3 regions of the Phascolarctobacterium succinatutens genome follow, and region 3 is predicted to be linked to each of the others. Evidence: riboswitches for the same ligand, from Rfam matches in the RefSeq annotation. Region 3 holds a riboswitch; each other region holds the start of a gene.

Evidence for each region. A riboswitch is a leader RNA that binds a small molecule or an ion and turns the genes downstream of it on or off. The one in region 3 is predicted to bind cobalamin.
Region 1: another riboswitch for cobalamin. It lies ahead of cobU (bifunctional adenosylcobinamide kinase/adenosylcobinamide-phosphate guanylyltransferase); the one in region 3 lies ahead of M5E81_RS08960 (hypothetical protein).
Region 2: another riboswitch for cobalamin. It lies ahead of nikB (nickel ABC transporter permease); the one in region 3 lies ahead of M5E81_RS08960 (hypothetical protein).

Annotation. Positions count from the first base shown of each region.
Region 1 covers NZ_CP097284.1:1,628,896-1,631,162, reverse strand. Annotated here, with positions in the region: gene rny (ribonuclease Y) at 1-479, shown strand, start outside; cobalamin riboswitch at 561-743, shown strand; gene cobU (bifunctional adenosylcobinamide kinase/adenosylcobinamide-phosphate guanylyltransferase) at 891-1,469, shown strand; gene cobT (nicotinate-nucleotide--dimethylbenzimidazole phosphoribosyltransferase) at 1,478-2,267, shown strand, end outside.
Region 2 covers NZ_CP097284.1:366,939-369,205, forward strand. Annotated here, with positions in the region: gene M5E81_RS01785 (MATE family efflux transporter) at 1-805, shown strand, start outside; cobalamin riboswitch at 952-1,080, shown strand; gene nikB (nickel ABC transporter permease) at 1,189-2,130, shown strand; gene nikC (nickel transporter permease) at 2,137-2,267, shown strand, end outside.
Region 3 covers NZ_CP097284.1:1,867,562-1,869,828, reverse strand. Annotated here, with positions in the region: cobalamin riboswitch at 463-633, shown strand; gene M5E81_RS08960 (hypothetical protein) at 859-1,260, shown strand; gene M5E81_RS08955 (hypothetical protein) at 1,327-1,554, shown strand; gene M5E81_RS08950 (IS4 family transposase) at 1,574-2,267, opposite strand, start outside.

The sequences.
Region 1 (2,267 bases), 240 kb from region 3:
AACGTGCCGGCCTGCTGCATGATATCGGCAAGGCTATTGACCATGAAATGGAAGGCTCTCACGTTGAAATCGGCGGCGAAATTGCCAAGAAGTTCCGTGAGTCCGACCTGATTGTCAATGCTATTTTGGCGCATCATGGTGACTGCGAGCCTAAGAGTGTTGAAGCTGTTCTGGTATCTGCCGCTGACGCAGTATCTGCTGCCCGTCCGGGTGCAAGACGCGAAACTCTGGAAAGCTACCTGAAGCGCTTAACTCGATTGGAAGAAATTTCTGAGTCCTTTGAGGGCGTTGAAAAATGCTATGCCGTACAGGCTGGCCGCGAAATCCGCATTATGGTTAAGCCGGATGTTATCGATGATGCTTCCGCTGTGCTTCTGGCACGAGATATCTCCAAGAAGATTGAAGATGAAATGGAATATCCCGGTCAGATTAAGGTTGTTATCATCCGCGAAACTCGTGCTGTTGATTACGCAAAATAACGAAATTCCTGAAAGAGCTGCTTAGGCAGCTCTTTTTTTGCGCCTTAGCAGGATTATAGGAATTGCTGTCGAATATATATACTTGGAATTTTTTTGACAGGTGCGCCGGTTGAGGCCGGTGCTGAAAAGGGAATGCCGGTGAGAATCCGGAGCAGTCCCGCTACTGTAAGCGGAGCCCAGGCAATTATGTCACTGACGCAAGTTGGGAAGGCGCTGAGGGCGATGAAGCTAAGCCAGGAGACCTGCCTGTTACGAAGCTTGGAGCCTACGGGAGATAGGCTGGCTTTGGTATGCGTAAATATAGAATTTTTGGATGCAGCTGCATTTTGTAAATCTCCCGCAAGGGAGCTTTTTTCATATATGTATAAAATGAAAAGCATGCAGCTTACAAAAACGAAGGGAGGTTGAAATATGCCTGGAAAAATTATTATGGTTACCGGCGGAGCCCGCAGCGGCAAAAGCGAATTTGCAGAACGCTATGTATTGCATTATTCTCCCAAATGCGATTACGTTGCTACGGCAGAAATCTTAGATGAGGAAATGGCGGAGCGCGTGCGTCTGCACCGTGAGCGTCGTGATGCACGTTGGATTAATCACGAAGCGCCTTATCATGCCGAGCGCACGCTTGAAGCGCTGTCAGCGGAAACAGGAGCGGTTCTGTTTGACTGCCTGACTGTTTATATGTGTAACCTGCTTTATGGCAAGGATGCGCCGGAGGGTGAATTCCTGGAGCGCTGTCAGGTAGTATTTGACGAAATTGACAAGGTGCTGGCAGCAGCACGTAATTGCGGTAAAATCGTTGTCTTTGTTACGAATGAGGTGGGCAGCGGTATTGTGCCGGATAATCAGATGGCGCGTGAATACCGTGACCTTGCCGGCTGGGTTAACCAGCGTGTGGCCAATGAGGCTGACCATGTTTATTATTGTGTGGCAGGTCAGGCTGTAGACGTAAAAAAATTGGCTTTTAAATTTGAGGATGAAGGAGAATAACGACTGATATGGAGAAAATCATAATACCTGCTCTGGATGAAGAACGTATGCAAGAAGTGCGGGCAGGCTACGCTAAGATAGACAAGCCGGCAGCTAATCTGGGCAAGCTGGAGGATATGGTTGTAGGCCTTGCAGGCATGATCGGCAAGGATTTACCGGATAAATTAAAGACGGCGATGGTTCTGATGTGCGGTGACCACGGTATTGCGAAATACGGTGTCAGCGCTTATCCGCAGGAGGTTACGCGCCAGATGATTAACGGCTATATGCGCGGTACTGCCGGAGCCACCGTGCTGGCACGTCATGCGCACGCCGATGTTTTCGTCTGCGATGTAGGCACTGCCTTTGATTTGAGCGATTTGCCCAAGGTTTATCAGAAAAAGGTAGCTTGGGGAACCGAAGACTTCACCCAAGGTCCAGCTATGACTCGTGAGCAGGCCGAAAAGGCTATTGCCGTTGGCATCGAAATGGCTGATATGTGCATCGACCAAGGCTATAATATTCTTTACACCGGTGAAATGGGTATCGGCAATACAACCTCTACCTCCGCTATTGCCAGCGCCTTTCTGGGCCTGGACCCGCAGCTGACTGTCGGTCGCGGTAGCGGTATAAATGACGAACGCATGAAGATTAAGCGTCAGGTTGTTATCGACGGCCTGGCTAAAAACATGCCGAAGCAGGGTGATGCGATGGACATTCTCTGTAAGGTCGGCGGCTATGACCACGCAGGTCTGGCCGGTGTAATTATCGGTGCAGCCCGTCGCCGCGTACCGGCAATGGTTGACGGTGTTAATGCTA
Region 2 (2,267 bases), 850 kb from region 3:
GCTGAACATGGCGCTGAGTATCTGGTTTGTTTTTTGGCTGCATATGGATATTACGGGCGTGGCTTTTGCTACTTTGCTAAGTCAGCTTTACGGCGGTATCTTGAGTGTAGTACTGATGTACTATTACGGTGATTTTGATTACAAGGCGTTGCCTTGGAGCGAGCTGCTGGATTGGCGTGAGTTTATCGGCATGCTGCAGGTAAACGTCAACCTGATGATTCGTACTGCCTGCCTGCTGACCGTCAACAACATTATTGCGGCAGTCGGAGCTTCCTTCGGTACTGTGGTGCTGGCAGCTAATGCTGTACTGCTGCAGCTCAAGGATATTATGAGCTATCTGATTGATGGTATGGCGAACGGCGCGGCGATTTTCAGCGGCCGTGCGGTAGGTGCGAAGAACGGTAAGCTGTTTGCCGCTACCATAAAAATGACCTTCAAATGGCTGGTGGTACTGGTCGCTATTCTGATGCTCGGCTACCATCTGGGCAATGAATTTTTTATCCTCCTGTTTACTAATATTGAAGAGGTTGTAGCGATGGCTATGACCTACAATGTATTCGTTTTGTTCTATCCTGTCTGCGCCGGTATCGGCATGGTGCTTTACGGAGTTTTCTGCGGAGCTACCAAAACCGCACCGGTACGTAACATGATGCTGATGGCACTCTTAGTATTTTACCTTTTGCAGTGGCAGCTGGTGCCGCTTTGGGGTAACAGCGGACTGTGGCTGGCCTTGTTAGGCTTTATGCTGTCTCAATCGATAATACTTTTATTCTATTTGTCTTCTTTGAGAAGAATATTTGCATAAGCAACGTTTTCATTACAAATTTGTTGCAAATTATGAGAATTAATGCTATTATAAATTCATAAGTAGTTGCAAATTATGAGAATTAATGCTATTATAAATTCATAAGTATTAGATTATTCTTTTTTGCCGATATAAAGACCTTTTTCAAATTTATACTCTTCTGAGGTGCCTGCCTATGCAGGTAATAATCGGAATACGGTGCAAATCCGTAGCGGTCAAGCCACTGTGAGGCCGAAAGGCTAAGTCAGGTTGATTTCCTCAGTTGATATATTCCTGCTAGCGACGGAAATATATGTAATTACAATTGTGCACATTGTAAGTATGTATCCTTTCTGCGCTCATTTTGCAGGAAGGGTAAATTTTTTTGATGGAGATGATGTGCTTTGACGAAAAAGCAGCTTCTGTCCCGTTTGGGACAGATCATCCTTGTTCTGCTGGGTATCAGCTTTATTACCTTTGCTTTGGTAATGCTGGCTCCAGGTGACGTTGTTCGCCAGATGATTGCAGGTAACGAGGATATTATTGTTAGTCAGGCCGAAATTGATGCACTGCGTGCTGAACTAGGTCTGGACAAGCCCTTCTTCTTCCAATACCTTGACTGGTTAGGAAGAGCTTTACAGGGCAATCTTGGCTTCTCTTACATGGTTAAAAAGCCTGTAGTTGAAGCACTTATGGAGGGCCTTCCCGGTACTATCGTACTTTCCTTGGCTTCTCTGATTATGATGATGGTGGTGGCAATTCCTGCCGGCATCTACTCTGCCGTAAAGCGTGGCAGCATGGTTGACAATATCGTGCGTGGCTTCACTTTTATGGGCGTATCCATGCCCGGCTTCTGGGTAGGCTTGATGCTACTGTGGTTTTTTGGTCTGAAGCTTGACCTGCTGCCCATCGTTGGTGGTGAGATTGGTATTGATACCTTGATTCTGCCGTCCCTGACATTGGCTATCGCTATGGCCTCCAAGTATACACGTCAGGTACGTACAGCAATTCTGGAGGAGCTGCATCAGGACTATGTTGTCGGTGCACGTGCCCGCGGTATGAGCGAAAGCCATATCCTCTGGAAAGAGGTTCTGCCGAATGCTATGCTGCCGCTGATTACTTTGCTTGGTTTGTCTTTAGGTAACCTTCTGGGTGGTGCTGCGGTTATCGAGATGGTTTTCCAATGGCCCGGTCTTGGCCGTATGGCGATTGAAGCTATCACCTACCGTGACTTCCAGCTTGTACAAGGTGTTGTCGTGTGGATTGCGTTGATGTATATGGTTATCAACCTCATTGTTGATATCTCTTACAATTATCTTGATCCGCGTCTGAGAAAGGTAAGGTAAGAGCAGATGGAAACAATTATCAATGGTTTTAAAACCAACCGTGCTTTTGCCGTAACCTCTGTTCTGGTGCTGTGTCTGTTGCTGATAGCAATCGCAGCTCCGGTAATTGCTCCCTATGACCCGACTCATGCTGCTAT
Region 3 (2,267 bases):
TTGCGCATTACAGAACAATATTTCCTTAAATAAAATTGTGGAGCAGGCTTTGCAGCGTTTTTTGATGCTGGAAAATTAAATATATAAAAAATTTTTATAGCTGTATGATAGCTGGCGAGCTATATTACGTCAGAGCAAGAATATAGTTGTAGGTTAGTTGACGTGTAATCACAATATAATAATGCTTTGAACATTAGGGACTTCGTTTTAAAATTACGGAGTCCTTTATTTGTGTACAGAGAGAGCTCTTTGTACACTTTTTTCTTGACGTTTTTGTGAATAACGTGCTATAATACTAACTGTAAACTGTTTTGTAATTAAAGTAAACTCAAAATAGTAAAAAAACAAATATACATAATTAATAATTTGCTAATTTTTATCTGTCAGTATCTTAAATTACGAAGAGCTGAATATACAATAGCGTATAACAGATAGAAATTTAAGAACCTAACGAGAGAAAAAGAGAATAAAAGCGTATCAGGTGTATTTATACTTAATAGGTAAACAGGTGCAAAACCTGTGCTGTCCCGCAGCTGTAATGTGGAGCTGGCCTTATATAGTCACTGGGAAACCGGGAAGACAAGGCTGGCAGTGAAGCAGAGCCAGAAGAACTGCCTGATATAGGGCCTTTCAAACAACCTGCGATGTACAGGATTGCGCTTTCCCAGGGATAAGTGCGTCTTGCTGTCACAGTACGGCAAGGCGCTTTTATTTTGACTGCAATATTTGTATGAAGTGTATTTATTATTCTTGCATATTAACATCTGACAAGCGGAACAAGGATAGCTTGGTCAGATGCTTTTATGAAAATAAATTTTTTCCCAGTATGCTCAAGAATTACGAGAGAAAGGAGGAGCTATGAAAAGGATATTTATGCTGCTGACCTTAATTTTGGCCCTGATGTGTCCAGCACTTGCCGGTGCGGAGGTATCGAGTGACAAAATGATTTTGGATTGGACAACTTCCAAAGTATGGGTTAACGGCGGCGAACTGTGTGTAACAGGCACTTTTGTCAACAAGCGTAATGACGTAGCTATCACTAAGCTGAACGACTTTATTATGCGTGTTACCTACACAGATAAAAATGGCGAGCGTAAGCAATTTCTTGGTAGACCGGTAAAGTTCCCGATATGCAAGATTCCAGCTAAAGCTTCACGCAAGCTGAATCTTAATTTTGGCCCGTTTGCTGATGATAGTGTCAGTAACTGGGTAACGGCGCAGACCTATACGTTTACGTATATTAACGGTGCGCGGTTCTGATAATGTTTTTTTATGAGTATTAGGCGTTGAGTTTGCAAGAAACTCAAATTTTACAGAAAGAAGTGTATGAGTAACATGAAGAGAAGATATACAGCTGCGGCTGCTATGATGATGGTAATGGGCCTGTGTGCAAGCGCAAGTGCAGCAACTACTGTTGACAAAACCTTGGATAATTATACTTTGGATGGTTTAATTGTTGAGGCTGATGCTGTCAGAAATCAATTTGGTGATATTAATACTGACTCAAACTTCGCACACGGAAAACATCCCGTATGCCTTGATAAATCAGCTTGAACTGAATGTCGAAAGCCATTCACGCACACTTCTGTGCACGCAGACGACTCATCCAAAGAGCGGGCAGATCGTTCAGGAATCGTTCCAAGAGCGATTCGACCAGCAAGACTTCTGACGGATATTCTGCCCGAAGCTGCTCCGCAAACTCCTGCAACACGAGGCGAAGCGCTTCCATGTACTTCAAGTCCGGAAGCTCATCAAGCCCCAGATAGAAGAGCTCGCCGAGGCTTCGCCCATCCGTGTTCTCACGTTCCTCGACAGCCAGGAGCATATATCGTGTGCAGACGACGGCGACATGCGCCGTCATCGCATCGTAGGAGACGGAACGACAATCCTTGCCGAGCCGCAGGTAGGACTTGCACGCTTTGAAGAACACCTCGATGCCCCAGCGCTTCCCGTAGAGCTGGATGACTTCTTCCTCCGAAAGCGAGAGGTCTGTCGTGACGAGGACGAGATAATCCTTCCGCTTGTTGCGGTTCCGCACGAAGACCAATCGCACAGGCACGAGGGATTCTCCCTGTTTCGTCGCGACAGCATCGACGGACAGGAGGTAACGCGAGCGTCCGCGGCGTTTCTTGTGTTCCTTGTAGATGGCCTTGACGTTCGAGATCTTCCCTTCGCAGGGGTAGCGCACCTTCTTGCTCTTCTTTGCCATAGCGGTGACGTCATAGCCGAGGTCATGGATGGCTTTCAGCGACGACGGCGAGCAGAAC